Regions from separate parts of the Blautia sp. NSJ-175 genome, predicted to be linked through region 3. Evidence: predicted binding sites of a transcription regulator. Region 3 holds the regulator's gene; each other region holds the start of a gene.
The links. Region 3 encodes Rex, which represses fermentation and respiration genes when NADH is low (regulators of the CRP and FNR family bind a similar motif). Its sites were predicted from a motif close to ATTGTTAANTANTTAACAAT; they were not measured.
Positions count from the first base shown of each region.

Region 1: a site for Rex is predicted at 7,222-7,241, ahead of MUB35_RS27655 (L-lactate dehydrogenase). Genes of this name have one in related genera too.
Region 2: a site for Rex is predicted at 1,170-1,189, ahead of gap (type I glyceraldehyde-3-phosphate dehydrogenase). Genes of this name have one in related genera too.

Region 1 is NZ_JALIFQ010000031.1:927-11,805, reverse strand. Features, by position in the region: gene MUB35_RS27690 (FAD/NAD(P)-binding protein) at 1-435, opposite strand, end outside; gene MUB35_RS27685 (4Fe-4S dicluster domain-containing protein) at 435-1,475, opposite strand; gene MUB35_RS27680 (4Fe-4S dicluster domain-containing protein) at 1,479-2,453, opposite strand; gene MUB35_RS27675 (hydrogenase iron-sulfur subunit) at 2,441-2,884, opposite strand; gene MUB35_RS27670 (CoB--CoM heterodisulfide reductase iron-sulfur subunit A family protein) at 2,875-4,863, opposite strand; gene MUB35_RS27665 (4Fe-4S dicluster domain-containing protein) at 4,870-5,259, opposite strand; gene MUB35_RS27660 (CoB--CoM heterodisulfide reductase iron-sulfur subunit B family protein) at 5,256-6,056, opposite strand; gene MUB35_RS27655 (L-lactate dehydrogenase) at 6,082-7,029, opposite strand; gene MUB35_RS27650 (sensor histidine kinase) at 7,609-9,879, opposite strand; gene MUB35_RS27645 (response regulator transcription factor) at 9,854-10,552, opposite strand.
Region 2 is NZ_JALIFQ010000007.1:150,121-160,999, forward strand. Features, by position in the region: gene MUB35_RS13110 (GNAT family N-acetyltransferase) at 1-208, shown strand, start outside; gene MUB35_RS13115 (histidinol-phosphatase HisJ family protein) at 231-1,031, opposite strand; gene gap (type I glyceraldehyde-3-phosphate dehydrogenase) at 1,240-2,259, shown strand; gene MUB35_RS13125 (phosphoglycerate kinase) at 2,365-3,558, shown strand; gene tpiA (triose-phosphate isomerase) at 3,622-4,371, shown strand; gene MUB35_RS13135 (radical SAM protein) at 4,433-5,335, opposite strand; gene MUB35_RS13140 (L,D-transpeptidase family protein) at 5,524-6,972, shown strand; gene MUB35_RS13145 (transporter substrate-binding domain-containing protein) at 7,205-7,984, shown strand; gene MUB35_RS13150 (amino acid ABC transporter permease) at 8,070-8,765, shown strand; gene MUB35_RS13155 (amino acid ABC transporter ATP-binding protein) at 8,755-9,495, shown strand; gene gpmI (2,3-bisphosphoglycerate-independent phosphoglycerate mutase) at 9,637-10,879, shown strand, end outside.
Region 3 is NZ_JALIFQ010000020.1:59,961-70,839, reverse strand. Features, by position in the region: gene MUB35_RS23780 (2-isopropylmalate synthase) at 1-1,175, shown strand, start outside; gene MUB35_RS23775 (GntR family transcriptional regulator) at 1,204-1,902, shown strand; gene MUB35_RS23770 (NADP-dependent isocitrate dehydrogenase) at 1,889-3,100, shown strand; gene MUB35_RS23765 (TetR/AcrR family transcriptional regulator) at 3,269-3,928, shown strand; gene MUB35_RS23760 (ABC transporter ATP-binding protein) at 3,915-4,814, shown strand; gene MUB35_RS23755 (ABC transporter permease subunit) at 4,811-5,608, shown strand; gene MUB35_RS23750 (ABC-F family ATP-binding cassette domain-containing protein) at 5,671-7,578, opposite strand; gene MUB35_RS23745 (redox-sensing transcriptional repressor Rex) at 7,751-8,395, shown strand; gene MUB35_RS23740 (bifunctional ADP-dependent NAD(P)H-hydrate dehydratase/NAD(P)H-hydrate epimerase) at 8,495-9,997, shown strand; gene alr (alanine racemase) at 9,994-10,879, shown strand, end outside.

The sequences.
Region 1 (10,879 bases), on a different contig from region 3:
TCTGTTGTCCAGCACATAGTTGATCACGGAGCGCAGAGGCGCAAGGCCGATACCGCCTGCGATAAACAGCAGGTTTTTGCCTTTTAACTCAGTCTCTACCGGGAAATGATTTCCGTATGGCCCTCTCACGGTGATCTCGTCACCCACCTCAAGGCTGTGGAGATAATCGGTGAGGACACCGCATTTCTTGATGCTGAATTCCTGGAATTCTTTGTTAGTCGGTGAGGAAGTAATGGAAAACATACCTTCACTGATGCCCGGTGCACACACCATGGCACACTGTCCGGGCATATGTTCAAAAAGCTTTCCGCCCTCCGGCGCGTTTACGCGGAAGGTCTTCACATCCGGTGTCTCCTGGCGGATATCCGTGATGACTCCCACCTGGGGGATCAGCGTATCCAGTGTATAATTCTTATGACAGGTACATTCACTCATTATTTGTCACCTCCCTGGTTCTGAAAGGATTTGATAACCTTTACGATATTTAAGGAAGCCGGGCATTTTTCCACACATCTGCCGCAGCCTACACAGGAATACATCCCGTCGTTGTTTGCCGGGAAATATACCAGTTTATGCATAAATCTCTGACGGAAACGCTGCATCTGGCTCGTACGGTTGTTCCCGTGTGCCATCATGGTGAAATCCGAGAACATGCAGGAATCCCAGCAGCGGTATCTCTTGATTCCGTGGCCTGTGTCGTAGTCCTTGATGTCATAGCACTGGCAGGTTGGACATACAAAGGTACAGGTTCCGCACGCCAGACATGGCTTGTACAGTTCTTCCCAGAGTTCAGAATTGAATTTTTCGTTTAATGCCTCCCCGTTCCATCCTTCCAGGGAAAGATTGGAGTAAGGCAGCTTCTCAACGATTCCGCGGATGGATGCTTTCTCTTCCTCCACTTTCTTCTCGTCCTCAGCGTCTGCCTCAGCAAGAAGGCTTTCTGCAGATTTCGTAAGGGCATCTCCCTTTTCTGTGAGGGATTTCCAGTAAAGCTCCTCGCCTGTCATCCACACAGCCACATCTGCCACCGGCTCTGCACAGTCTGCGCCAAACACTTTACAGAAGCAGGTCTCTTCCGGCTCATGGCATGCCATAGCCACAATAGTACCGTGCTCACGCCTTGCCGCATAGAAAGAGTCTACCGGGTCAGCTAAAAATACTTTATCTAAAACCTCCACACCTTTCACATCGCAGGCCTTCATTCCAAATACCACAAAATCCTGCTCTTTCAGTGCTTCCGGTTCAACTGTCAGCTTTTTTCCGTCCTTTCTGCAGGTATACAGATCCTCACTCTGGGGGAAGAACGCGTCTTTTGGAGATTTCACCGTCTTCAGTGTATCAAGATCCACCTCCGCGTCCTCGCTCCATGCTCTGAAGTTCACCTGTCCGCTCACTTTTACAGGAAGGTATAATTCCCGGGAGCCGGCGATCAACTGGAATAATGCCGCCAGATTTTCTTTTGCTATCTTATACATACATTATCCCCTTTCTGCCACAATGCCTGGCTCTACGTCATCAAAGGTAAAGTCTGTCAGCGGTCCTCTGGAATCTGTGTCTTCACCGGCCTGATATTCTCCGTAGAACTCATTGATGTCCTTGATGAATTTCCGGTTGAACAGATGAAGGGGTATTCCCTGGGGACATACACGGCTGCACTCTCCGCAGTCTGTACAGCGTCCTGCCACATGGAAAGCACGGATGATGTGGAACATCTTCTCTTCAAAGGAGTCCACATTAGCTTTCTGGGAACTGTCAAACTTGTTGCTGTCAAATACACATTTTCTGCAGCTGCATGCAGGACATACGTTTCTGCAGGCATTGCAGCGGATACATTTGCTTAACTCCTTCTGGAAAAACGCAAATTTCTCCTCCGGGCTCATGGCCTCAATGGCAGCCACACTGTCAAAACGCTCTGCGTCTTTTGTCTCTTTTGATTCTCCGATCAGCTCATCGTATATCTTATGCTCTTTGCCTTTGCATACATGGCATCTCTCCAGCATGGCATCTGCATAGGAACATGTCTTCTCTCCGTAGAGGGTCTGTATGGTCAGGGTATCTGCCCCATCTGTGATCTCGGCGCCGGAAATACTCTCGATTCCCTTAATCCCCATACCTTTGATCTTTTCAATATCCAGCTTGCCTTTGCAGCCCACACCGATAATATAGGCTTTTTCCCTGTCCACCCTGTGCTCCTTGATGAGCTGGTTAAAGCTGTAGGTATCACACGGTTTCAGGCATACCAGGGTCTTTCCCTCCAGTTTGGAGGCTTCAATCATATATTTGCTTAAATTGGCTCCGCAGAATCCGTTGTATACGAAATTCTCAAAGTCCTCTTCCTTTTCAAAATATGCCGGTTCCGGATTGTAAGGCAGGTCTCCCGCTTTCCAGCCGAGAACACGGGCTACGGTACCGTCCGCTAACAGCTCTTTTGCACGGTTAATCAATTCCTGCATCTCAAATCCTCCAATCTTACGTTTTTGCCCAGAGAGCGGACTTTTTCCACAAACTCATTCATGGTAGTGGAGAATTTGACACCCTCTGCGGCTGACACCCATTCCACACGGGTACGTCCGTTTTCCACGCCGATATAATCCAGCATGGAGAATAAAAGTGTCATACGCCTTCTGGCATAGTAGTTTCCTGTGCTGTAGTGGCAGTCTCCCGGATGGCATCCGCAGAGGATCACGCCGTCCGCACCTTTCTCAAATGCTCTCAGGATGAACATGGGATTTACACGGCAGGAACATGGCACACGGATGATCTTCACATCTGCAGGATAGGAAAGGCGGCTGCTTCCGGCCAGATCCGCACCTGCATAACTGCACCAGTTACAGCAGAATGCCACAATTTTAGGTCTGAATTCTTCCTTTGTTTCTATCGACATATTGCATCCACCTCCGCTATGATCTGTCTGTTCGAGAATCCCTGTAAGTCCATGGCTCCTGACGGGCAGGCAACGGTACAGGCTCCGCATCCCTGGCAAAGCGCATTGTTCACAACTGCGATACGGCGTGTCTCACGGATTCCGTGGTCATTCACCTCTTTGTCCTCGTAAGTGATGGCACCGTACGGGCACACATTTGCACAGGTGGAACATCCGTTGCAGAGAAGTTCGTCGGATTTGGCTGTACATGGGTTTGTCATCAGCTTGTCTTTTGCAAGAAGCCCGATGGCTTTCACTGCCGCTGCTCCTGCCTGGGAAACAGTCTCAGGTATGTCCTTGGGTCCCTGGCATACGCCTGACAGGAAGATACCTGCCGTTGGGGATTCCACGGGACGAAGCTTGGGATGTGCCTCGGTCAGGAAGTTGTTGGTATCTATGCTGGCTGTGAGCATGGTGGCAATCTTCCTTACAGAAGGATCCGGTTCAATGGCTGTAGCCAGAACCACCATATCTGCCTCCATGAGGATCTGCTTGTTATCAATGAGGTCAACGCCCTGTACTAATAACTGTCCGTTTGGCTGGGGAGCGACTTTACCCACCTGGCCTTTGATGTAGTTCACACCGTATTCCTCCACGGCTCTTCTGTAGAACTCATCAAAGTTTTTGCCCGGGGTACGGACATCAATGTAAAATACAGTCACGTTCACATCCGGATATTTATCGCGGATCAGCATGGCGTGTTTTGCTGTGTACATACAGCATATCTTGGAGCAGTAGCTCTTTCCTCTCTTGTCCGCGCAGCGGCTTCCCACACACTGGATAAACACCATATTCTTCGGCGCCTTCCCATCGGACATGCGTTCCAGATGGCCTTTGGTAGGTCCTGCTGCGTTCATGATACGCTCCAGCTCCAGGGATGTGATCACATCCTTGCTCTGGTTGTACGCATACTCATCGTAATTATCCAGCTTGATGGTGTCAAAACCGGTGGCAACTACAATGGCACCGTACTTCTCTGTAAGGATCTCGTCCTTCTGCTCATAATCAATGGCACCTGCCTGGCATACCTTGGCGCAGACACCGCATTTTCCTGTCTTGAACTTAATACAGTTCTCTCTGTCAATGACAGGAACATTGGGGATTGCCTGGGCAAACGGTGTGTAGATGGCGCTTCTTGTATTCAGGCCCCTGTTGAACTCATTGGAATTCTTCTTGGACGGGCATTTCTCCTGGCATACGCCGCAGCCTGTACATTTGTCCATATCCACACTTCTTGCTTTCTTGCGGATATCCACTGTAAAATCACCTACAAAGCCGGAAACCTTTTCCACCTCGCTGTATGTATAGATGTTGATCTTCTCATGAGCGGATGCCTCCACCATCTTAGGTGTCAGGATACAGGCAGAACAGTCCAGTGTAGGGAAGGTCTTGTCAAGCTGTGACATTCTTCCGCCGATACTGGGTGTCTTCTCCACAATATCCACTTCGTAACCCGCCTCTGCAATGTCAAGTGCGGTCTGGATACCTGCAATACCGCCGCCGATCACCAGGGCACGTTTTGTGACAAGGCTCTCGCCCGGCTTCAAGGACGCGTTCAAATTCACTTTCGCGATTGCCGCTCTTGCAAGGATGACTGCCTTCTTGGTAGCCTCCTCCATATCCTTGTGAATCCAGGAACAATGTTCACGAATATTGGCGACTTCCACCATGTATGGGTTTAATCCGGCTCTCTCCGCTGCCTTGCGGAAAGTGGTCTCGTGCATACGCGGTGAACAGGAACATACCACAAGTCCTGTCAGTTTTTCATTTTTGATAGCCTCTGCAATCTTGGACTGTCCGGCTTCGGAACACATATACTGATAATCTTCCGCATGGACAACTCCCGGCTCCATTTTAGCCATTTCCACTACTTTTTTTACATCTACCGTAGCAGCGATGTTGCTGCCGCAATGACAGACGAATACACCTATTCTCTGCACTTAACCTCACCTCCTGTATCTTCTGAATGCACTGACTAAAAGCTGCTGCGGAAGTTCCGGGTCCAAAAGCTCGGGGATTTCATCAGCCATCAGGTAATCCCCGCCCTTCTCGCGGACCACAAGCTGTCTTGCCGCATCAATGAGTTTGCCCGGTTTTACATCCCTTGGGCAGCGCTCCACGCATGCAAAGCAGGAAAGGCATTTCCAGAGAGATTTTGAGTTCACCAAAGACTCGATATCTTCATTCTGCACATAAGATACAAACTGATGGGGTTTGATGTCCATTTCATTGTAGGATGGACAGGACGCAGAACATTTGCCGCATTTCATACATTTCAGCGGATTGACACCGCTGATTTCCTTAATCATTTCAGCCTGTTTTTTTGGAGTATTCATGCTTTTGCTACCTCCTCTTTCACGCCGAGAGCTTCTGCCAGAAGTTCTGTAAAATAGTATACCGGAAGTCTGCTGCCGCAAGTGCTCTTATTCAGGTTATACAGGCATAATGGACAGGCTGTGATCAGCATGTCAGCTCCAAATCCGGATGCGCTGTCCATGATCTTATCACACATGGTTTTTGACATCCCTTTTTCCTTCAGGGATATGTAGCCGCCGCAGCACTCGTTTCTGTACGGATAGATCACCGGCTCTGCACCGATGGCCCGGATGAAGTCCTCGATGATGGACGGATTCTCCGGATCGTCGAATTCCAGAAGCCCGCTTGGGCGAAGAAGCAGGCATCCGTAGTAAGCGCCTATCTTTTTGCCGGTAAGCGGAGCTGTCACTTTCTCCTTTAACGTGTCGAAACCTATGCGGTCACGGAGTACCTCCAGAAAATGGAGCACTGTCGTCTCACCTGCATAGGGTTCTTCTAACTGCATATAATTATTTGCTCTGGTGCGAATATCGTCTGCGTTCTTCATATCATCATTGACACGTTTTATCACATGATGACAGGCAGAACAGAGTGTTACCAGATCCTGGCCTTTTTCTTTGGCCTCATTGAGAGCACGGACGGAAGAAAGTTTTGTGGCGATCTCGTCAGTGCCCAGCGGATAAACTCCGCCGCAGCACTGCCAGTTTTCAATTTCTTCCAGTTCAAATCCCAGTGCCCTTGCAGAAGCTCTGGCATAAGCATCCAGCTCCACTGCTTTTGTTTTCAGGGTACACCCCGGATAATAACTGTACTTCATAGTTCCTCCTGTTAAAAATCCTGTTTTACAGTTCTATCTGTTTGATAACTTCTTTCAGTGCATTGGCACTTGCCTGAAGTTTTGCAATCTCTTCTTTGTTCATTCTCATCGGCACTTTGCCCTGAATACCGTTCGGTCCAACCAGAGTCAGTGTGCTGACGCAGACATCCTCAATGCCGTATTCCCCGTGCATCATGGATGAAACCGTTGCGATGGAATCGGAGGATGCCAGCAGGATTCCGCACAGCTTACATACTGCCGCTGATACCGCATAGAAAGTAGCGCCTTTGTTCGCAATCACCTTGCCGCCGGATTTCTGCACATAGGTCAGCATCTCGTCCTTATCAAGCTCTTCCACGTCTTTGCCCAGGTTCTTTGCCAGTTCATAATACTCATCCAGGCTGACACCTGATATATATGCTCCAGTCCAGGGGATGAAGGAAGTATCGCCGTGCTCACCGAATACATAAGCGTGGATGTTCTTCTGAGCAACTTTAAAGTGTTCAGACAGTCCGCAGCGGAGGCGCGCCGTATCCAGAATCGTTCCGGAACCGATGATCTGATTCTCCGGCAGTCCTGAGATCTTTGTAAATACATAAGTCATAATATCAACAGGATTGCTTACAATGATGTAAAGCGCGTTTGGCGCAGCCTTTACAATTTCCGGTGTAATGCTCTTTAAAATATTCACATTTGTCTGTGTCAGCTCAATTCTTGTCTGACCCGGTTTGCGGGCGATTCCTGATGTGATGATTACAATATCGGAATCCTTTGCATCCTCGTACTCTCCGGCAACGATATTGATCGGATCGCGGAAACAGGTACCCTGTGCGATATCCATAACTTCTCCGGCAACCTTTTCTTTGTTGATATCAATCAATACGATTTCTGATGCGATATCCCCGTTAGATAATGTGTAAGCAATTGTTGAGCCAACGCTTCCGGCTCCGATGACAGTAATTTTACTACTCATGCTTGCTCCTTTCCCCTTCCCTTGGGTGGTCCTTATTGTCTTTTTTTTAACAATTAATATTCAAAAAAATGTGAAATCACAAATTCTATCTCTCTGAGTATGTTTTTCTGTTAAAACATATTTACTCATCCCCCCTGGTTTCAGGGCCTTTTGAGAAGAATCTGATTTCGCGCTACGAATTAAGGATATCATATTGATAAGAAATTAACAACAACTTTTTAACGATTTTTTGTACTTTTTTGCCTCATCTACTACGTTAATGTAGAAAAGTGCACTTTCGGCCATCTTGTTTTTTGTGCGTGCATTCAAAAAATTAAAAATGCTTAAATTACTTGTATTTTTATGCGTGCAATTTATTTTTGGACTTTTTTTGTCGATTATTTTTTCGATTATTTTCCTGGAATATTGGGGCAGATTCATGTATGTATACAAAAAACAAAAAATGGTTTTTTCTGAATTTATCACACATTTTTAAGGTGTGCTTACAAAAGCACGCTGTATTCAAAAAAAGACTGCCCCTGCCAGCTCCGTCATTCCGGCACCGCAGGGGCAGTCTTTTTATCTATCAAACATGTTAGTTTAAATATCTTTTATCGGAAATTCCACTGTCACCACAAACAGATCCGCATCCACTTCAATCCCGAACACACCTCCGCACGCCTCTGTAAAACTCCTGGCAATAGAAAGGCCCAGTCCGCTTCCGCCGTCGGTACGGCTCTCATCTCCGCGTACAAACCGCTCGGTAAAATCAATATCCGACGGGATCTCCTCCTGGGAAATATTTTTTACCGTGGCCCTTGCTGTTTTATTGTCTGTTTTCAGTGTTATGAAAACGCGTGAACCATCCAAGGAATACTTCAGGGCGTTCTGCAGAAGGTTCTGGAAAACTCTGTAGAGACGGCTGCCATCCGCATGGATCACCACTGCCTCTGCCGGAATCTGTGCTTTAACCGTCACAGAGCTTTCTTCTATCTGTTCCTCCATATCAGCCAGTGTCTGGCGGAGAAGCTTGCCCAGATCCAAATCCTCTAGATTTACGGGGAGCTGCTTGGAGGCCGCTTTGCTGATCTCAAAAACATCCTGCACCATGGATTTCAGACGCTGGGACTTTATATCCAGAATGCGGATATAATCCTTGACATCCTCCGGCAGGTTCTCCTCCTGCTTCATAAGTTCCACATAACTGATAATGGAGGTCAGAGGCGTTTTGATGTCATGAGAAACATTTGATACCAGCTCCACCTTCATACGCTCACTTTTCATTCGCTCCGACAGAGCCGTATCCATACCGTATTGGATATCATTTAGCTGCTGGACAGCGTCATACAGGTCCGAATCCTCCGGCACTTTCAGCTTATCCGTCATATTTCCGTCATGGACTTTTTTTATCTGACGGATCAGATCACCCATCTCTTTGGCGAGTATCCGGTTGTCAGATGCATATTGTCTCATCATACCCGCCAGCAGTGCGATCACCGCCAGTGCCACAAGCAGCAGCACCATTGCAAGGCTTCCGCCATTATCATACAAATAATAAGATGACACAAAGCAGGCCAAAGCCGCAATCACTGACAGTACGATTCCGGATATCATCACCGGTGAAAATTTACGGATCATTTTTTTTTGAAAAGGATACTCCATATCCCTTATCTGAAATAATTTCTGTATATCCCTGACCAGTATCTTTCTGGGTTTCTTTCTGTTATATCTGTAATCATTGATCAGGAGATATAAAATCCAGAAACATATCAGCAGCAGCATGGGATTTGCCAATAAAGAATACATCATCGGATACAATATCTCTGATGCATACTCATAGTACCCCCATCCGTAAAAGACACCCATGTAGTTGTTAAGTCCTGCAATTCCTCCCACAATCACAAGAACTGCCAGAGCGACCTTACATTCCAGCCAGATTTTTCCCGTATAAACCGCAAGGAATCTGTCTCCGTCCTTTTTATACTTTCTCAGTGCCAGGTAAACGCCCAGAAGCACGAGTCCGGCAATAAACTCCACGATTTTGGCAATGTAGCTGCGCTTTGCATGTTCCATATTTCGGACTATATCATACAGGCTGCTTGTCCCATAATAACTGCCCGAACTGCCGGAATAATTACCCTGCACATAATTTACCGGAGATTTTATCACTGCCATGCGAACTTCTGCCTTTTTTGTTTTTTCATCCACGGTAAAATTCTTATAGCCGGGAATACGCCACTGGCTGTCATCACGGTATACCCCATCCCCATATACATCTACAGCTTTCTTATCTTTGAATACAGACGCCTTACCCTCTGCAAAGACCATATAAAAATTGTAATCTGAAGGCAGACTCTTTTCTCCCTCTTTCAAAATTCCATTCTCATCGTTGGTATATACAGACTTTCCGTTATACCGGATATCATAGACCAGGTTTTTATCGTTTTTAATCGTCTCATGCACTTGTTTTGCGGAAGTTTTATACTCCCAGTCCTCTGAGGTGTAATCCCCATCCCAAGCCGATTCTGCACTTTCCTCGATTACAGTAGTCGCCGCACTCTCCGCAATGCCGCTTCCCCAGGAGATGTCATAAGAATCATCCAAAGCTGCATCTCCATATCTGCTGTACCAGTCCACCGGGCCTCCGGTCGCCATGGCAAGAAACGTATCCAGATAGTCTGACACAAAGCTGCGAAACTCCTCAGTCTCTTCAAAATCCGCGGCAAGCGCATCCTTAACGCTCACCCCCCGGGGGCCGCTCCCTGTCAGAAAATTCAGGCCGGTCAAGCCACTCTCCACAAGCAGACAAATACTCAGGAAAAACGCTGCCCAGGCTGTTATCACTTTACATTTTTTCGATTTTATATCCAATTCCCCACACCACCTTTAAGTATTCTGGCTCCTTTGGATTCAGTTCGATTTTTTCACGAATGCGCCGGATATGCACCATAACCGTGTTCTCCGGAGCAAATGCCTCTTCTTCCCAGACACGGCAGTAAATTTCCTCTGCGGAAAATACACGTCCCAGGTTCCGCATAAACAGATCCACAATCTTTGTCTCCGTGGCAGTGAGCCGAATGGACTCCCCATCCGCATACAGTACCCGCTCCTCAGCATGATAACAGAGGCGGCCGCTTTTAAACTCCTTTGAGGCGCTGGCTGCATGGATATCTCCCAATCTGGTATAACGTCTGAGATGGCTTTTTACCCTGGCAAGCAGTTCCTGTGAATTGTAAGGCTTTGTCACATAATCATCCGCTCCCATGGAGAGCCCCAGCACCTTGTCTGTGTCCTCACTTTTGGCACTCAGTACGATAATCGGTATATTTTTTCTCTCCCTGATCTTCATAATGGCGGACAGGCCGTCCATACGCGGCATCATGACATCCATCAATATAAGCTGAACCTGGTTCTGCGCCAGAAGATCCAGCGCCTCCAATCCATCATAGGCCCGCAGAACTTTGTAGCCCTCCCTCTCCAGTAAAATAGCTATGGCCTTTACGATCTCTCTGTCATCATCTGCCACAAGAATACATTCGCTCATGTCTCCTCCTCCTTAAAGCTTGTATTTATAATACCCCCTCTGTCTTACAAAACAACTGACAGATTCCTTACAGATTTCTTACAATGCTGTCCTTTCTAAAATAGGAGAAGCACCCGCGGTACTTCTCCTACTGTCTCATACATCCATATTCTTATAAGTATAAAGCATAATCGGCAATTATACAAGGCGAACCGAACTGGCTCCTCTGCCCATTTTACACCCCTGCTATTGCCTGCATGCACATCTTTTCTATTACCCAGACTGATGGCCACATGCTCCGGCACATTATCTCTTCCGTAAATAACAATACTGCATAAACTGCCCTCA
Region 2 (10,879 bases), on a different contig from region 3:
AAGAAGAATCCGCTTTTACGAAAAGAATGGATTTTTTGATTCCCGGAACACCTGCCGCCTCTTTGGGGTGGAATACAGAATTTTAGGAAAGTCCTCCGCTGCAGCCGAAAAAGAGGAGATACAGATACGCTGCAGGGAGGAATTGGACAGCATTTACCGCACCGTCATTCCTAAGATCGTATATGGCAGCCAGGTGATCTGGCTGTAAGATTCCGGAATTTCTCTTACAATTACAATGGAAGAAATTCCGGTTTTCTGTTCCTGAAAACCGTATAATAATGAAAACCACATTCCTTTAACAATGCCCCTGCGCGCTCAAAGTCATAGGCAATGTGTTCCGGCGCATGAGCGTCAGAGCCAAGGGTGAGGATTTCGCCTCCCAGTTCCCGGTAGCGGCTCAATATCTTTTCCGTGGGATTGGGATGCCCGAGACCGTATTTGAACCCCGCGGTGTTGCATTCCAGTCCGATGCCCTTCTGCACCAGAACGCGGAGAATTTCGTCCAGGATATCTCTGTATTTTTCATAGGTATAATACAGGTTGCGGTTGGGGCCGTAGCGAACCACATAGTCAATGTGACCGCATACATCGAAACAGGAGAAGACTTTTAAGTTTTCCAAAAGGCAGGTAAAATAGCTGCGGTATGCCTCCTCCTCGCTGCGGTTTTCAAAAAATATCCTGTCATAGGGGTCACATCCGTCCGCAACATGCACGGAGCCGATGACAAAATCAAAGGGGTAACCGGCTGCGAAGGACGGCAGTTTCCCGGTCAGATGGGGCTGGAGTCCAAGCTCGATACCGAAATTTATCTCTATTTTATCTTCATACTTTTTTCTGAGTTCCAGAAGTTTTTCCCGGTAAGCCGGCATATCCACAAGAAAATCAAATTCTCCTGTGGGAAAATCGAAATCCATATGCTCTGTAAAGCAGACCCGGGGCACATTTCTGTGAATGGCACCGAGGATCATGTGCTCCATAGGAGCTTCGCTGTCGCTGGAAAATGATGTGTGCATGTGATAATCTGCGTACATAGATGACATCTCCTTTTCATTTGCTGCCCTAATTATATAGGAAAGAGAGGGAATTGTACATAAAGAGAATGTAAAACTGGTACGATTTTTCATTTTATGCTTGAATTTTTGTCTCAGATTAGGTACAATATCAAATAGGTTGATGTTTCTTTAACAATCTTAATAGAAACCTCACGGAATACAAACACTTTTAGGAGGAATGAATAACATGGCAGTAAAAGTAGCAATCAATGGATTTGGACGTATTGGACGTCTGGCTTTCAGACAGATGTTTGGAGCAGAAGGATTTGAAGTTGTAGCAATCAATGACTTAACATCTCCGACAATGTTAGCTCACTTACTGAAATATGACTCTACACAGGGAAGATATGCACTTGGCGATACAGTAACAGCAGGTGAAGATTCCATCACAGTTGATGGCAAAGAAATCAAAATCTACGCAAAAGCTAACGCTGAAGAACTTCCTTGGGGAGAAATCGGTGTAGATGTTGTTCTGGAATGTACAGGTTTCTATACATCCAAAGCAAAAGCAGAAGCTCATATCAAAGCAGGTGCTAAGAAAGTTGTTATCTCCGCTCCGGCTGGAAATGACCTTCCGACCATCGTTTACAATGTAAACCATGAGACACTGACAAAAGATGACAACATCATCTCCGCAGCTTCCTGTACAACAAACTGCCTGGCTCCGATGGCAAAAGCATTAAACGACCTGGCTCCGATCAAATCCGGTATCATGTGCACAATCCATGCTTACACAGGCGATCAGATGACACTGGACGGACCGCAGAGAAAAGGCGATTTAAGAAGATCTCGTGCAGCTGCAGTTAATATCGTTCCGAACAGCACAGGTGCTGCAAAGGCAATCGGTCTGGTTATTCCGGAACTGAACGGCAAACTGATCGGATCTGCTCAGCGTGTTCCGACCCCTACAGGTTCTACTACAATTCTGACAGCAGTTGTTGACGGAACTGTAACTGTAGATCAGGTTAACGCAATCATGAAAGAGCAGGCTACAGAGTCCTTCGGATACAACACAGACGAAATCGTATCCAGCGATATCATCGGTATGAAATACGGTTCTCTGTTTGATGCAACCCAGACAATGGTTCTGCCGTTAGACAATGGCACAACTGAGGTTCAGGTTATTTCCTGGTATGACAATGAGAATTCTTACACAAGCCAGATGGTAAGAACAATCAAATACTTCGGAAAATTATTAGAGAAATAATATTACAAATAAAGACTCATTAAGGGGTCCGGTCTATTTTGGACCGGGCTCCTTTTGTCCATTCTGTTATTTAACAAGAACAAATATTAAAGGAGGCATCATCCAATGCTCAACAAGAAATCAGTTGATGACATCAACGTAAAAGGAAAAAAAGTTTTAGTCCGTTGTGATTTCAACGTTCCCCTTCAGGAAGGTAAGATCACAGATGAAAACCGTCTGGTGGCAGCCCTTCCCACTATCAAGAAGCTGATTGCTGACGGTGGAAAAGTAATTCTGTGCTCTCATCTGGGCAAACCTAAGGGAGAAGCAAAACCGGAGTTATCTCTGGCTCCTGTTGCCAAGAGAATGTCAGAATTACTGGGCCAGGAAGTAAAATTTGCAGCAGACCCGGAAGTAGTCGGACCGAATGCAAAAGCTGCTGTCCAGGCAATGAAAGACGGAGATGTTGTTTTACTGGAAAATACACGTTACCGTGCAGAAGAGACAAAGAACGGAGAAGCATTCAGCAAAGAGCTGGCATCTCTGTGCGATGTATTTGTAAATGACGCATTTGGTACTGCCCACAGAGCACACTGCTCCAATGTCGGTGTGACACAGTTTGTAGATACTGCGGTTGTCGGATATCTGATGCAGAAAGAGATCGACTTCCTGGGAAATGCCGTGGACAACCCAAACAGACCGTTTGTTGCAATTCTGGGCGGCGCTAAAGTTTCCAGTAAGATTTCTGTGATCGACAATCTGCTTGATAAAGTAGATACTCTGATCATCGGCGGCGGAATGTCCTACACATTCTCAAAAGCTCTGGGCGGACACATTGGCGTGTCTCTCTGTGAAGACGATTATCTGCAGTATGCACTGGATATGATGAAAAAGGCAGAGGAAAAAGGCGTGAAACTTTTACTGCCGGTGGACAACCGTATTGGTGATGATTTCTCCAATGACTGCAACATCCAGGTTGCAAAACGCGGCGAGATCCCGGACGGCTGGGAAGGCATGGATATTGGACCTGAGACAGAGAAAATCTTCTGTGACGCTGTAAAAGATGCTAAGACTGTTGTGTGGAACGGACCGATGGGATGTTTCGAGATGCCGAATTTTGCTCATGGTACAGAAGCAGTTGCAAAAGCACTGGCTGAAACAGACGCTACCACCATCATCGGCGGCGGTGATTCTGCAGCGGCTGTCAATATCCTGGGATATGGTGACAAGATGACCCACATTTCCACAGGAGGCGGCGCTTCCCTGGAATTCTTAGAGGGCAAAGAACTGCCGGGCGTGGCAGCAGCTAATGATAAATAAAAGTAACTGTGAAAACACTGGACAGTTGCAGATAAAGAATAAGTGAAAGAAGGAAATAAAGTCATGGCAAGAAGAAAAATTGTTGCTGGTAACTGGAAGATGAATATGACTCCCAGCGAAGCTGTTGAATTAGTAAACACATTAAAACCTCTGGTAGCAAACGAGGAAGTTGACGTAGTATTCTGTGTACCGGCAATTGATATCCTTCCGGTTGTAGAAGCCTGCAAAGGCACAAACATCCAGGTTGGCGCTGAGAATATGTACTATGAGGAGAAAGGTGCCTACACAGGTGAGATCGCTCCGGGCATGCTCACAGATGCCGGTGTAAAATATGTTGTTTTAGGCCACTCTGAGAGAAGAGAATACTTCGCAGAGACAAGCGAGACTGTAAATAAAAAAATGCTGAAAGCATTTGAGCATGGAATCACTCCGATCATGTGCTGCGGCGAGACTCTGGAGCAGAGAGAGCAGGGCGTGACCATGGACTTCATCCGTCAGCAGGTGAAAGTTGGATTCCAGGGCGTAACAGCAGACCAGGCTAAGACAGCAGTGATCGCTTACGAGCCGATCTGGGCTATCGGAACAGGTAAGACAGCTACCACAGAGCAGGCACAGGAAGTTTGTGCAGGTATCCGTGCATGCATCGCTGAAGTATATGACGAGGCGACTGCAGAAGCTATCCGCATCCAGTACGGCGGATCCGTAAATGCCAAGACAGCTCCGGAACTGTTCGCTCAGAACGATATTGACGGCGGCTTAGTAGGCGGCGCTTCCCTGAAACCGGAATTCGGACAGATTGTGAACTACAAATAATATGTAACAGCAGAAAGAAAGCCTTCCACGGTAAACACGGGGAAGGCTTTTTTGACGCTGTCTATATCCCCTCCAGATTAAAGGGCGGGGTGTATTCCTCTTTGGCACTGCTTTTTTCCTGCATATATCCGTCTGTGAGCCCAAGACGGACAGCCTCCTCCAGTACGCTCTCGTATTCATAAGTTGTGATCCTGCGGTTGATCTCAGGATACCCGCTGCTTTTATAGAATGGGGTAAACTGGCTCAGCAGGCTGATGAGATAGTGGTTGTCCGGAAGATTTTCCTTGATCCAGTGCAGCAGCCGAATGGAATCTTTTCGACAGCCGGGGAGGACCATATGGCGGATGATGACACCGCTTTTCAAAAGTCCGTTATCGTCAAATCTGGGAGCACCTGTCTGCTCTATCATATATGGTATGGCATTGGACGCGGCGGAAAAATAATCGGGGGCCATGGAGTAGCGCATGGAGAGCGCGGAATCATAATATTTTAGATCCGGCAGATAAATATCCACATAATCCCTGAGGCGTGCCAGGGTTTCCGGTTTTTCATATCCTCCGCAGTTGTACACAACGGGAATATGCAGGCGGTCCTTTACCCTGTCAAGGGCAGGCAGGACGGAAGGCAGGTACTGGGTGGCTGTCACCAGATTGATATTGTGGGCACCGGCATCCTGCAGTTCCAGGAAGATTTCGGACAGCCTCTCCTCTGTGATCTCCTTTCCAAAGCCTTCACTGCTTACGGAATAATTCTGGCAGAAACAGCAGCGGAGCGTACAGCCCGTAAAAAATACAGTGCCGCTGCCGTTGGTGCCGCTGATACATGGCTCTTCCCAATGGTGCAGGGCAGCTCTTGCGGCCGTCAGCCTGTCGGTACATTGACAGTAACCTTTACGCAAATGACGGTCTGCATGGCAGTTCCTTGGGCAGAGTGAACAATTTTTATATTCGTCAGGCTGGTTCATCAGCGATTTTCCTCCAAACATTTCAAATCTCTTCCAAAACTGTTTCGTTTTATTAACATCATAATGAAAATTTCCTAAAATTTCAAGTGTGTGCCTGAAACCTCTTCCTTTTTGTCGTATTTTGCGTTAAAATAATTCATGTGAAACTTTTTAGGGGAGAAATGCGTCTAATAATTAAGGGTGTGAAAATGAGTAAAAAAACGAATGAAAAAAAGAAAACAGAAAAAAAGAATAAGGGAAAAAGCAAGGTCGTCAAAAGGATACTGCTGGCGCTTCTGATCGTGCTGCTTTTGGCAGTGGTGGGTATCTATTGTGCTGTGGGCTATTATTACCAGGACAAGTTCTACAGCGGCACTACCATCAACGGATATGACTGCAGTGAAAAATCTGTGGACTACATCAAGGAGATCATTAAAAAAGAGGCGGAGACATATTCTCTGACGATCAAAGAGAAAGAGGATAAGCAGGATGTGATCCAGGCGGCAGATATTAAGCTGACTTATAAGGACGACGGTGAACTGGAAAAGCTTATGGAGGACCAGAACGCCTGGCTGTGGATTTTCAGCCTGACAAAAGACAAGAATTATGAGGTGAGTCTGGATAATTCTTATGATGAGGCAAGTCTTGACACGGTCATCAGCAGCCTGGCCTGTCTCAAGCCGGAGAATATGACAGCGCCGCAGGATGCTTATCTGGAGGATACAGGGGAAGCATATCAGATCGTTCCTGAGGTGGAAGGTAATACGCTGGATCAGGAAAAGACAGTAAAAGCCATCAAGGATGCCGTTAACGGACGAAAAGGAGAAGTCTCCTTAGAAGAGTCAGGCTGTTATCAGGCACCGGCAGTGCGGCAGGATGACCCGGGGCTGACCCAGGAAAGAGATAAACTGAATGCATTGACCACCATGCAGATCGTTTTGGACTTTGGGCATGGACAGGAAACCATCACAAGGGACCTTTTGAAATCCTGGCTGAAGAAAGACGATGCAGGCAATTATTATTTTGATGAACCTACTGTGAAGCAGTATATTATCGATCTTTCCGCAGTATACAACACAAAGGGCAAAGCAAGGGACTTTGTTACTACAGGCGGAAGTACGGTCCATCTTACCGGAGGCGACTATGGCTGGCAGTTATGGCAGGATAAGACTACAGAGTCTCTGATGAATACTCTCAATGCAGGGGAAAGCACAACCTTGGAAGTGACCTGGCTGTACAAGGCGCAGAAGCATGATGGCAATGAGATTGACGGTACTTATGTGGAGATATCCATTTCCCAGCAGCATATGTGGTTCTATAAAAACGGCAGTCTTATTGTGGATACCCCGGTCGTGACCGGCAATCCCAACACAGGACATGCAACACCGGCAGGGGGTGTCTGGAATCTGAAAGATAAAAAGAGTCCTTTCACTCTGGTGGGCAAAAAACCGGACGGAAGTATTGACTATGAAGAGCCGGTTAACTATTGGCTGCCATTTAACGGAGGCGTGGGAATCCATGACCTTGTAAAGAGAGATGCTTTTGGAGGCGATATCTATCTGTCCAATGGTTCTCACGGATGTGTCAATACACCCATAGATGCGGTGCAGATGATCTATAATAATATTGAGGTGAATACACCGATTGTGGTGTACTGACGAAAGACGGCCGGAGCGGAAGCTTCGGCCGCAGCTATATCCGGAAATATTTGGTGCTCTCTGTGTGCGTAACAGCATCACTGCGGCGCGGGAAGGTGTGAATGTGTATCTTGTTTTTGCAGTTTTTCTGTTGAAATTTGCCTGCAAAGCTGATATAATGCTAATCAGTTGAATAAAAATACATAATATACATTAAAAATGCATAAAAATGAATGCGTAAGGAGAGAGAAAAATGAAAAAATTAGCAGCAGCAGCTTTAGTTGCTGCCATGGTACTGTCTTTGGCAGGATGCGGCAGCAGCACAAAGAAGATTGAGTCAAAAGAGGATTTAAAGGATGCCGTTATCGGCGTTCAGCTTGGAACAACAGGTGATACCACAGTATCAGAGGCGTCAATCGGCGCAAAAGAGGTAAAGCGTTATAACAAAGGCGCTCAGGCAATCCAGGCGCTGAAAAAAGGCCAGATCGACTGTGTGGTGATCGATACAGAGCCGGCCAAGAAGTTCGTTGAGCTGAATGATGACCTGAAAATGATTGAGAACCAGTTTGAAGACGAGCAGTATGCCATCAGCATGAAAAAAGGCAACACAGAGCTGAAAGATGCATTTAATAAAGCTCTGGGCGAGCTGGAGGAGGAAGGTGTTCTTTCCGATATCGTAAACAATTATATCGGTGATGAGGCGGGTAAAAATCCTTATGAATCACCGGCAGATGCGGATCGTTCCAAAGGAAAGCTTGTGATGGCTACCAACGCGGAGTTTGAGCCGTGGGAGTATCATGACGGTGAGGCTATCGTAGGTATCGATGTGGATATCGCGCAGGCAATCTGTGATAAGCTGGGTTATGAGCTGGAAGTGTCCGATATGGAGTTTGACGCCATCCTTCCTGCAGTACAGTCCGGAAAGGCAGACTTCGGTGCAGCCGGCATGACAGTAAACGAAGAACGTCTGGAGAGCGTTGATTTTACAGACACGTATGCAAACGCAAGCCAGGTAATCATAGTAAAGAAATAAGTTGAAAGATGACCCATGAAAAGAAAAGCTGCTGACAATCCTGCCGGCAGCTTTACTTGCGGGAGAAAGTAAGACAGGTGGAAAAATGTGTGTATTAGGGATTTCACAACAGCTTTATAACAACTTTATCAAGGATGACCGGTATATGTGGCTGCTGGAAGGTTTGAAAAATACTCTGCTCATCACACTTCTGGCAGTGATCATCGGTATCATCATCGGATTTGCGGTGGCCATTGTGCGTTCCAGCCATGATAAAAACGGTTCCTTCGGTGTTTTAAACGCCGTATTTAAGATTTATCTGACCGTGATTCGCGGAACACCAACCATGATCCAGCTGCTGATCATGAACTTCGTTATTTTCGGCAGCCTTTCTCTGGACCCTGTGCTGGTGGGCGGCCTGGCTTTTGGTATCAACTCAGGCGCCTATGTGGCGGAGATCGTCCGTTCCGGTATTATGTCAGTGGATCAGGGACAGTTTGAAGCAGGGCGTTCTCTGGGACTTAATTATTCCCAGACCATGAAGTCCATTGTCATGCCGCAGGCATTTAAGAATGTACTTCCGGCACTGGTCAACGAGATGATCGTGCTTTTAAAAGAGACTTCCATTGTGGGCTACATCGGAATGATGGATTTGACAAAGGGCGCTATGCTGATCCAGAGCCGTACCTACAACGCATTCCTGCCTCTGCTGGCAGCAGCGCTGATTTATTTGATACTGGTTATGATTTTAACAGCATGTATGAATAAGCTGGAAAGGAAGTTGAGGACCAATGAGCGATAACAACATTTTACTGGAAGTGCAGGGGCTTGAGAAAGCCTTCGGAGATAATAAAGTGCTGGACGGCATAACCACGGATATCCGCCAGGGTGAAGTGGTTGCGGTCATTGGACCTTCCGGATCCGGTAAATCCACTTTTCTCCGCTCCCTGAATCTGCTGGAAGTGCCTACAGGGGGAAGGATTCTCTTTGAAGGTACGGATATTACAGATCCCAAGGTGGATATTAACCGCCATCGCCAGAAAATCGGTATGGTGTTTCAGCAGTTTAATCTTTTCCCTAACATGACTGTGAAGGAAAATATCATGCTTGCGCCTGTGAAGCTGAAACTCATGTCACAGAGTGAGGCGTCAAAGAAAGCGGACGAGCTGCTTGCCAGAGTTGGGCTGCCGGAGAAGGCTGACACATATCCGGAAATGCTCTCCGGAGGTCAGAAGCAGAGGATCGCCATCGCAAGAGCTCTGGCAATGAATCCTGATGTTATGCTGTTTGACGAGCCTACATCAGCCCTTGATCCTGAAATGGTCGGGGAGGTTCTGGAGCTTATGAAGGAACTGGCACAGTCGGGAATGACTATGGTCGTGGTGACTCATGAAATGGGATTTGCCAAAGAGGTGGCTTCCAGGGTGATCTTCATCGATGAGGGGAAGATCCAGGAGGAAAACAAACCAAAGGAATTTTTTGAAAATCCGAAAAACCAGAGATTAAGGGACTTTTTGTCAAAAGTATTATAAATTCAAATCTTCCTGCCCTGTCATTTTTTTAACAAAATCCGTCCAAATCTTGCAATTAGGATTGAAAAATTCTGGATTTCTGTTAAAATGAAAAAGGTATGAGATGCAGAAATGGAATTTGACATATAAAGGAGAGAAAATATGAGTAAAAAACCAACCGTATTAATGATTCTCGATGGATATGGCCTGAATGATAATTGTGAGGCAAACGCTGTATGCGAGGCGAAGACTCCTGTTATGGACCAGTTAAAATCCCAGTGCCCCTTTGTAAAAGGCAATGCAAGCGGAATGGCCGTGGGCCTTCCGGAAGGACAGATGGGCAACTCTGAGGTGGGTCACCTGAACATGGGTGCAGGACGTATTGTCTACCAGGAGCTGACGAGAATCACAAAAGAGATTGAAGACGGGGATTTCTTCCGGAACGAAGCACTGCTGAAGGCAGTACGCAATGCCAAAGAGAACGGCTCAGCACTGCATTTATTCGGACTTCTTTCTGACGGTGGTGTGCACAGCCATAATACCCATGTGTATGGTATTCTGGAGCTGGCTAAGAGAGAAGGTCTTTCCAAAGTATTTGTACACTGCTTCCTGGACGGACGTGACACTCCGACCACAGCAGGAAAAGAATATATCAAAGAGCTCAATGACAAGATGAAAGAGCTGGGTGTTGGCCAGGTGGCATCCGTTATGGGACGTTACTATGCTATGGACCGTGACAACCGCTGGGATCGTGTGGAGAGAGCCTACAATGTTATGACTAAGGGAGAGGGCAAGCAGGCAGAGTGCCCTGTATGCGCTGTCAAGGACTCCTATGCGGCAGAGAAGACTGACGAATTTGTAGAGCCTACAGCCATTGTAAAAGACGGCCAGCCGGTAGGAATCATCAGGGACAAAGATTCTGTCATCTTCTTTAATTTCCGTCCTGACAGGGCGCGTGAGATCACGAGAGCCTTCTGTGATGAGGAGTTTACAGGTTTCGCAAGAGAGAAGAGACTGGATCTGACCTATGTATGCTTCACAGAGTATGACCCGACTATCCCGAACAAAGACGTGGCTTTCCATAAGGTAGCCATCAGCAATACATTCGGTGAATTCCTGGCTGCCCATGGCATGAAACAGGCACGTATCGCAGAGACAGAGAAGTATGCGCATGTGACCTTCTTCTTTAACGGTGGTGTGGAAGAGCCTAATGAGGGCGAAGACAGAATCCTGGTGAAATCACCCAAGGTTGCTACTTATGACCTGAAACCGGAGATGAGCGCTTATGAAGTCTGCGACAAGCTGACAGAGGCCATTCGCTCCGACAAATATGATGTTATCATCATCAACTTTGCCAACCCTGATATGGTAGGCCATACAGGAGTGGAAGAGGCAGCGATCAAAG
Region 3 (10,879 bases):
AGTCAAGAGCTCCTTACAGCACAGAGCAGATTGTAACTATCTTTGATTATTTACACAAACTGGGCGGACCAAACGGCAGGATACGCCAGAGCGAATTTTTCCTTTACAGTAAAAAGGACAGAGACGCCGTATATAAATGTCTGGAGCGGGGATATAAATTCCCGGAAGTTACGAGCTGGATCCGTGCCAGCAAGAAGGATTTTGAACTGGTAAAGGACATTGGTCTGAAGGAGACCGGTATCCTGGTGAGCTGTTCCGACTACCATATTTTCTATAAAATGAAAATGACCAGAAAGCAGGCCATGGAGCATTACCTGAGTGTGATCCGTGAATGCCTGGAGACGGGAATCAGCCCCAGATGCCATCTGGAGGATATAACAAGAGCGGATATCTACGGCTATGTGATCCCCTTCTGTCTGGAACTGAATAAACTGATGGAGGAGTACTCCATTCCCATTAAGGTGCGCTGCTGTGACACCATGGGATATGGCGTGAACTATCCGGGTGCTGTGATCCCACGCTCCATTCCGGGCATTATTTACGGTATTCTGACACATGCCGGAATCCCTTCCGAGCTGATTGAATTCCATGGCCACAACGATTTCTACAAGGCTGTGAGCAATTCCACGACGGCGTGGCTTTACGGCGCAAGCGGTGTAAACTGCTCCCTGTTCGGCATTGGTGAGAGAACCGGCAATACACCCCTTGAAGCTATGGTATTCGAGTACGCGCAGATCAAAGGCTCCCTGGACGGCATGGATACAAGGGTCATCACAGAGCTTGCGGAGTACTACGAAAAAGAGATCGGATACAAGGTGCCCTCCACAACACCGTTTGTGGGAAGTGCATTCAATGTGACGAGAGCCGGTATCCATGCAGACGGTCTTCTGAAGAATGAAGAGATCTACAATATCTTTGATACGGATAAATTCCTGGGCCGTCCGCCGCAGGTGGCTGTTTCCAACACCTCGGGCCTTGCCGGCATTGCTCACTGGATCAACAATCATTACCGCCTGTCCGGTGAGAAACAGGTGCAGAAGAACAGCGAACTGGTGCAGATGGTAAAGGCATGGGTGGATGCCCAGTACGAGGAGGGACGCGTGACTGTCCTGACGGATGAGGAGCTGATATCCGTGATCGAGGAGAGCTGCGCAAGATTAAATATAACCTTATAAGGCAATGACATGTGAGGAAGGAAGCAAAATGGCAGGTAGAGAAAAGTCCCTGAGGGGCCAGGTGTTTGACAAGATCCGTTCAGATATTCTGAAAGGCCGTTACCAGCAGGGAGACGAATTGGTGGAATGTACCATAGGGAAAGAGCTGGGAGTCAGCAGAACTCCGGTCCGGGAAGCCATCCGGCAGCTGGAACTGGAGGGCCTGGTACGCCTGGTGCCAAACAAAGGAGCCTTTGTCAACGGGATATCCGCAAGGGACGTGACTGATATTTATTTGATCCGCTCCCGGCTGGAAGGGCTCTGTGCCCGGATGGCCGTGGAGAATATAACACCGGAACAGCTGGAAGCCATGGAGGAGGCCATTGTCCTGTCAGACTATCATGCAAAGAAAGAACACTATGAGCAGGTCTGCGAAATGGACGGCAAGTTCCATAAGCTGCTCTATGAGGCGTCCGGCAGCCGGATGCTTTCCCACACACTGTCTGATTTTCATCAATATGTACAGCGTGTGCGGCAGGTATCCATTATGAACCGCATGCGTCTGAATAAATCAGGCAGTGAGCACACAGAGATTCTGGAAGCCATAAAGAGCAAAAACGCGGATCTGGCGGAACAGGTAGCTGCAAGACACATATTTAATACAGTTGAGAATCTGAAACATTTTAATCTGGAAGAAATTCTGCGGGAAGAATACGGAAAGGAGAACGACAACAATGGAAAAAATTAAAATGACAACACCTCTGGTGGAAATGGATGGGGATGAGATGACAAGGATCCTCTGGAAAATGATCAAAGAGGATCTGCTTGCGCCATATGTGGAACTGAACACAGAGTATTATGATCTGGGACTGGAGTACAGAAATGAGACCGGCGACCAGGTGACAGTGGATGCGGCCAATGCCACAAAGAAATACAAAGTAGCGGTAAAATGTGCCACCATCACCCCGAACGCGGCCAGAATGGACGAGTATCACTTAAAGGAAATGTATAAAAGTCCCAACGGCACCATTCGTTCCATGCTGGACGGTACGGTTTTCAGGGCGCCTATTGTGGTAAAAGGAATCGAGCCCTGTGTAAAGAACTGGAAGAAACCCATCACTCTGGCAAGACATGCCTACGGGGATGTCTATAAAAACACAGAGATGGTCATTCCCGGACCGGGCAGGGTGGAGCTTGTATATACCGCGGCTGACGGAACAGAGACAAGAGAACTGGTGCATAACTTCACAGGTGCCGGGGTGGCACAGGGAATGCACAACTTAAATGATTCCATTGAGAGCTTTGCCAGAAGCTGCTTTGAATACGCGCTCTCCACAAAACAGGATCTGTGGTTCTCCACCAAGGACACCATTTCCAAAAAGTATGACCATACCTTCAAGGATATTTTCCAGGACATCTATGAGAAAGAATATAAGGATGCCTTTGAAAAGGCCGGTATTACATATTTCTATACACTGATCGACGACGCGGTGGCACGTGTGATGAAAGCCGAAGGCGGCTTTATCTGGGCCTGCAAGAACTATGACGGGGATGTTATGAGTGATATGGTATCCTCCGCTTTCGGCTCTCTGGCTATGATGACATCCGTGCTGGTATCCCCTCACGGATATTTTGAGTATGAAGCTGCACACGGAACCGTACAGCGCCACTATTACAAACATTTAAAAGGGGAAGAGACTTCCACCAACTCCGTGGCTACCATCTTTGCCTGGTCCGGAGCTTTGAGAAAACGCGGGGAGCTGGATGGAAATACAGACCTCTGCCTGTTTGCCGACCGGCTGGAACAGGCCACGCTCACTACTATCGAAAAGGGAGAGATGACAAAAGACCTTGCACTCATCACGTCAATTAAGAATCCTTCTGTATTGAACAGCCGTGAGTTTATACTGGCTGTAAGGAAGAATCTGGATGTTTTATACGCGTAAAAAATAAGCGTCTGCTGATTTAAAAGTCCATGTAAGAGAGAGAAACAAGTCCCTGCTTACATGGACTTATTATTTGTGAAAAAAAGTCTCGGGCAGGGGTTGAAAAATTTAGTCAATTTCTTATAATGGGTATTAACCGAATCGGTAAAGCATTAAAGGAGGCACAGGATGGAGGACAGACTTAGCAGTCTCTCAGAAGAGAAGAAGAACGCGGTTGTCAATGCAGCACTGGAAGTGTTTGGCACCAATGAATACAAACGGGCATCCACAGACCTGATCGCTGCAAAGGCAGGCATCTCAAAAGGGCTGCTGTTTTACTATTTTAAAAATAAGAAAGAGCTGTATATGTACATATTTGAGTATGTCATGGAGAAGGTAGGACCGCGCCTTTTAGACCGGCACTTTTTTGAAATAACGGATTATTTTGAGCTGCTGGCCTATGCAGCAGACAAAAAAGCCCGTATCCTCTCCAGTTTTCCCTTTCTTATGGAGTTCAGTGTCCGGGCATTTTTTACATCCAGGGAGGACGTATCGGAAGATATGAACTCTTTTATGAAAAACCAGATGGATACCATGTTCGTGGATTATTTCAAGAATGTAGATATGACTAAATTCAGGGAGGACATAGATCCCAAAGAAATACTGAACATGCTTCTCTGGCTCACTGACGGATATCTGCACCAGAGAATGTTTTATACCGATACGGTGGATGCGGATGAATTGATGCGTCAATTCAGAAAATGGTCAGAAATGCTGAAGCGGATCGCATACAAAGAAGAGTATCTAACCGAAATGGTTGGAAGGAGGCAAAAAAATGAACGTGATTGAAATCAGTCATATTACGAAAGACTATGGGCAGAACCGCGGCGTTTTTGATGTTAGTTTTTCTGTAAAACAGGGAGAGGTACTGGGGTTTTTAGGGCCAAACGGTGCCGGTAAGACAACCACGATCCGGCAGTTGATGGGATTCATCAAACCGGATAAGGGCAGACTGTCCATTCTGGATATGGACTGCTTCAAAGAGTCGGATAAGATCCAGACATCTCTTGGGTATCTGCCGGGAGAGATCGCTTTTATTGATTCGATGACAGGGATGGAGTTTATCCGCTTTGTGGCTAAAATGAAAAATATGAGAGATATGGGCCGGGCACAGGAACTGATGAAGATGTTTGACTTGAACGCGTCCGGCAAACTGAAGAAAATGTCAAAGGGCATGAAGCAGAAGATAGGAATCGTCTGTGCCTTTATGAACCCGCTGGCCAGCATCCTGATCCTGGATGAACCCACCAGCGGACTAGACCCTCTGATGCAGAACCGTTTTGTGGAGCTGATCCTTTCCGAGAAGAAAAAGGGAAAGACCATTTTGATGTCTTCTCATATGTTTGAGGAAATTGAGCGCACCTGTGACCGCGCTGCCATTATCCGAGACGGACGGCTGGTTGCAGTGGAGGAGATGGAGAAACTGAAAGAGGGGCGGCAGAAGGTGATTGATATCACCTTCCGGGAGGCGGATATGGCAGAGGCATTCGCTGCCGCATTCCCGGAGGCAGTCTATCAGCCCGGCAGTAAAACGGTAACGGCCAAGGTTGGAAAAAACCTGGATGCCTTTATCAAAAAAGCAGGCGCCTATACGGTCACGGATTTCGACGTGCGCACACAGAGCCTGGAAGAGTTCTTCATGCATTTCTACGGAGAGGGGGCAGCAAAATCATGAATGCTACACTGTTTAAAAAAGAGATCAAATCCAACTGGCTGCTGCTCGTCATTTTTCTTGTAGTGCTCAGTGTATACGGAAGTATGATCACCATGATGTTTAACCCCGAGATGGGAGACAGCCTGAAAATGATGGCTGACAGTATGCCGGATCTGTTTGCGGCATTCGGCATGGCTGACGTGGGCCAGACGCTGCTGGAATTTGTATCCGGATATTTATACGGAATGCTGTATGTGGCCTTCCCCGGGGTATTTATCATTATCCTATCCAACAGACTGGTATCCAGATATGTAGATAACGGTTCCATGGCCTACCTGCTGGCGGTACCACAGAAACGATGGAAGATCATGCTGACTCAGTGTGTCTTCATGCTGACCTGCCTGGTTGTCATGGTGGTATATGTGACCTGCCTGATTCTTGCTTTCAGTGAGGCGCTTTTTCCGGGAGAGATGGAGACAGGTGCTTTCCTTCGGATCAATGTGGGATTATTGGGTATCCTTGTATTTTTCGGCGGGACATGTTTCTGTGCATCCTGCTGCAGCAATGAGACAAAGACTTCCTCCGCGGTCAGCACAACCGTGGTGGTATATTCCATTCTCGTGCAGATGATATCACAGGTGGGGGATAAATTCGAGAAAGTAAAATACGCCACCCCCATAACCCTCTTTGATATTGACGGGCTGGCTGCAGGTGACGGGAAGGCGTGGATCATGTGCGGCATTTTGTATCTGGCAGGAATCCTGCTTATGGGAATAGGGATCATACGGTTCAGCAAACGGGATCTGCCTTTGTAAGAGATGGAATCGCAGACGGCCGAAGGATAGCAGCCGGATATAAAAAACGGGAGGAGCAGGCATTATGCCAGCTCTTCCCATTTTTCATACAGTTCTTCCAGCTTTTCTGCAATCTCAGCTTTTTCATTGGCAAGCCGGACGCATTCAGCCACATTGACGGCAACTTCAGGCTTTTCCATCTCACTGTCGATCTCTTTGTCCCTGGTTTCCAGGCGTTCAATCTCTGCCTCTGTCTTCTTCAGATCATTTTCACGCTTTCTCTGGCGTGCCTGTTCTTCTTTGCGCTGTTTCCAGTCCAGTTTCGTGGCGGATACGGATTCCGCAGCCTGTTCCTCCTCAAGGCCCGGCGCATAGATGCGGGTGAGCTCCTCCCTCTTCTCCATGTAATAATCATAGTTGCCGATATAGTTTACCATACTCTGGTTGGTCAGCTCCAGGATCCTGGTGGCGGTACGGTTGATAAAGTAACGGTCATGGGATACATACAGCACCGTACCCGTATAATTGCGCAGGGCCTCCTCCAGGATCTCCTTTGACATAATGTCAAGATGGTTGGTAGGCTCATCCAGGATCAGGAAATTGGCTTCTGAGAGCATGAGCTTTGCCAGGGATACGCGGCCCCGTTCCCCGCCGCTTAAGGATGCGATCTTTTTAAAGACATCATCCCCGGTAAAGAGAAAGGCAGCCAGCAGATTGCGGATCTCCGTGTTGGTGAGCTTGGGAAAATCATCCGAAATCTCCTCGAAGATGGTTTTTTCCATATGCAGCACGTGGTGCTCCTGGTCATAGTAGCCGATGTGTACTTTACTTCCCAGATGGAAGACGCCGGCGTCGGCCGGGACCAGCTCGTTCAGTATTTTGAGTATCGTCGTTTTTCCGGTTCCGTTATTCCCGATGATGGCCACACGCTCCCCGCGTTTGATGGAAAAGTTCAGATCAGAAAACAGCGGGAGGGAGGGAAAGGATTTAGAGAGATGTTCCACGGTCAGCACATCCATGCCGCTCTCTATGCGGGGCTTCAGGTAAATACGCATGGACGCGTTTACCTCAGTCGGTTTTTCTATGACTTCAATCTTATCCAGCATCTTTTCCCGGCTCTCAGCCCGCTTAATGGACTTTTCCCGGTTGAACTGCTTTAATTTGGCAATGACTTCCTCCTGGTGTTTGATCTCCTGCTGCTGATTGAGGTAGGCCTGGTAGGCATCTCTGCGAAGCTGGGCCTTTTTCTCACTGTAGGCGGAATAGTTTCCGCTGAAGGAGCTTACCTTTCCGTTGTCAATATCAATCACCTTGGTCACGATCCTGTCCAGAAAATACCGGTCGTGGGATACGATAAGGACAGCTCCCGGATAATTCAAAAGGTACGTCTCCAGCCAGGAGATGGAGTCCATATCCAGATGGTTGGTAGGCTCATCCAGAAGGATGATATCCGGTTTTGACAGCAGCAGACGGCCAAGGGCCACACGGGTTTTCTGGCCTCCTGACAGGGTGGAGATTTCTTTTTCAAAGTCACTCTCCGGAAAGCCGAGTCCCTTCAGTACGCCCACAAGCTCACTTTTATACGCATAGCCGTTCTCCATCTCAAACTCATGGGTCAGCCGGGAATACGTCTCCATCAGGCGGTCCAGCTCCTCCCCTTGGGCGTGCTTCATCTGTTTTTCGGTTCTGCGCATATGAAGCTCCATATCCAGAATATGCTGTTTGACCTGGAGCAGAGAGTCATAGATGGTGAGCGCGCTGTCCAACTCCTGATGCTGGGCCAGATAGCCGATGGTCCTGCCCCTTGATAAGATTACCTCTCCGCTGTCCGCGGGAATCTCCTGCATGATGATGCGCAGCAGTGTGGATTTTCCTGCTCCGTTGATGCCCACCAGGGCGGCTTTTTCGCGTTCTTCTATATGGAAGGAGGCATCATGGATCAGATTCATGCCTCCGAACGATTTTTCAATGTTTTGACATGCCAGTATCATTTTATACGAATCTCCTTTATCTTTTGGTTCACCCTTCCTATTATATCGGAAATTCAGAATTTGACAACAGATAAAAACAACAATAACTGGAATTGTATTTGACTTTATTTTAACAATTATATATAATATTCCTATATGAAACAGAAAACTTAGACATAAGGAGGGTAAAGTCGTGGACGAAAAATGCATATCAAAAGCAGTCATCAGAAGACTTCCCCGATATTACAGATATTTAGGAGAACTTTTGGAAGATGGTGTGGAACGTATTTCCTCAAACGAGCTGAGCAGCAAGATGCGCGTGACCGCATCCCAGATTCGCCAGGACCTGAACAATTTCGGAGGATTCGGGCAGCAGGGATACGGCTATAATGTGCAGTACCTGTATACAGAGATCGCCAAGATCCTGGGGCTCGACAGGACCCACAACATGATCATCATCGGAGCCGGCAATCTGGGACAGGCACTGGCCAATTATGTACAGTTTGAAAAGCGCGGATTTAAAGTGGTGGGTATATTTGATGTGAATCCGGTTCTGAAAGGTATCTCTATCCGTGGGAACGAAATTCTTATGATGGATGAACTTCCCCAGTATCTGAAGGATAATGATGTTCAGATAGCAGCGCTGACTCTGCCTAAGAATAACGCGGAGGAGACAGCCAACCTGCTGGTGGAAAACGGAATCAAAGCCATCTGGAATTTCGCACATCTGGATCTGGAGGTCCCGGAGGATGTCATCGTGGAAAATGTACACCTTTCTGAGAGCCTCATGCGATTGTCTTATAACCTGAATTGTTATGTGACCGAACATAAAAAGTAAGAAAAGGCTGCTGCGGAATTTTTGCGGCGGCCTTTTGCTCTGCAGGAAGGTTTGACAGACTTCCCTGATTCATACCGGAATAAGAGAGGAGTGTATGATATGAAACAAATCGTAACCGGCGGACAGATGAAGCTATTGGATGAATACACGATCCACGAGATCGGGGTTCCCTCCCTGGTACTTATGGAGCGGGCAGCTCTGAGTGTCTGTCAGGCACTTCGGGAGGAAAATTTTCCTCTGAAAAGAGTTCTGGTGCTCTGCGGTACCGGAAATAACGGTGCGGACGGCGTAGCGGTGGCCCGTATGCTCCATATGACAGGTGTCTCGGCAGATATCTGTATACTTGGAAAAAAGGACCATTATACAGAAGAAATGAGAAAGCAAGTGAAAATTGCAGAAAATTATCATATATCCTTTGTCAAGAATGCAGTACCTGCTGAATATACTACTATAGTAGATGCTGTCTTTGGTGTAGGTCTGTCCAGGGAAGTGGGCGGAAAATACAGGGACACCATCGAAGCTCTGAACCGGTCAGGGGCAAAGGTCATGGCAGTGGACATTCCATCAGGTATCAGTGCTGATACGGGGAAAGTGCTGGGCTGCGCAGTGAAGGCTGATGTGACAGTCACCTTTGCTTATGAGAAGGCAGGTCTTTTATTCTACCCGGGCGCATCCTGCGCGGGCAAGGTAAGGACGGCTGATATCGGAATCTACAGGCTGCCTCAGAATGATTTTGAACTGTCCATACAGAGCTGTGAGGAGAAGGATCTGTGCCGGATTCCGGCGAGAAAGCCGGACGGGAACAAAGGAACTTTCGGGAAAATATTCCTGGCAGCCGGCAGCCGGGATATAAGCGGCGCGGCATATCTCTCCGCCTGTGCGGCTCTTAGGGCCGGCGCAGGCATGATAAAGGTACATACCAGGGAAGAGAACCGTCAGGCACTGACCACAATGCTGCCGGAGGCCATGTACAGCTTTTATGACGATGAAGAGATCCGAAAAGAACAGATCCGGGAAGGGCTTGCATGGGCTGATGTGATCGGGGTAGGACCGGGACTCGGCACAGGACAGCAGGCGGAAGATATTTTGTATACCATACTGGCGGAGGGCAGAAAACCTCTGCTGATCGACGCGGACGGCCTGAATCTGCTGGCCGGCAGAATGGAAGTGCTGTCCCAGTATCCGGCACCGGTCCTTGTGACACCGCATCTGGGTGAGTTTTCCAGAATCTCCGGGGTATCTGTGGAGGAGTGGAAGGAAGCGCCTCTTTACCTGACAAAACGTTTTGCCGGGAAATATCACCTGACAGTCGTGTGTAAAGATTCACGTACCGTCATTTCCGACGGCGGCGAGGAGATATTTATCAACACCTCCGGCAACAGCGGTATGGCAACAGCGGGAAGCGGGGACGTGCTCTTTGGCATCCTCATGGGATTTTTGTCCCAGGGACTTTCAGCCAGGGAGGCGGCAGCTCTCGGCGTTTATTTCCACGGTATGGCAGGGGATATGGCCGCCGCCCAAAAAGGTGAGTACAGCATGATTGCCGGGGATATCATTACACAGACAGCGGAGATCTTGAAGAAAAGAGGAGCAGTTTTATGAAGACACCAAACAGGATTTACGTTTCCATAGATTTGGATGCGGTTTCCTATAATCTGGAAAATATGAAGAAGAATATCCATGAGGACACGAAGATCATAGCCGTACTCAAAGCGGACGGCTATGGACACGGAGCGCTTCCCATTGCCGAACACATAGAATCACTGCCCTATATTTGGGGATTTGCAGTGGCCTGTGTGGAAGAGGGACTTGCTCTTCGGGAGGGCGGCATCAAAAAGCCTGTTCTGATCCTTGGATATACCTTCCTGGAAGATTACGAGACGATTATCAAGAACGATTTCCGTCCAACCGTTTTTACCGGTAAGATGGCTGAGGATTTATCGGACACGGCAAAGCGGCTGAACAAAACAGTAAAGATACATATTAAGCTGGATACAGGCATGACCCGTATCGGCTATCGCGACTTACAGCATGATGTACCGGAGATTCTGAAGATTGCAGAGATGCCCGGCCTTGAAGTAGAAGGTCTGTTCACACATTTTGCCAGAGCCGATGAGACGGACAGGGAACCGGCGTATGTGCAGCTTGAGAGATACCTGAAATTTGTCCATGCACTGGAGGAGAAGGGGCTGCATGTGCCTCTGAAGCACTGTTCCAACAGCGCAGGTATCATCCGTATTCCCGAGGCGAACATGGATGCAGTGAGGGCAGGCATTATTCTGTACGGCCTGTATCCATCCGACCAGGTGGAAAAGGAGCCGGTGCCTTTAAAACCGGTTATGGCTCTCAAAAGCAGAGTTGTATACATAAAGACAGTGGAACCCGGCGTGGAGATCAGTTACGGCGGTACCTTTGTCACAACACGCCCGACCAGGGTGGCCACGATTCCCGTGGGGTATGCGGACGGGTACTGCAGAGGGCTGT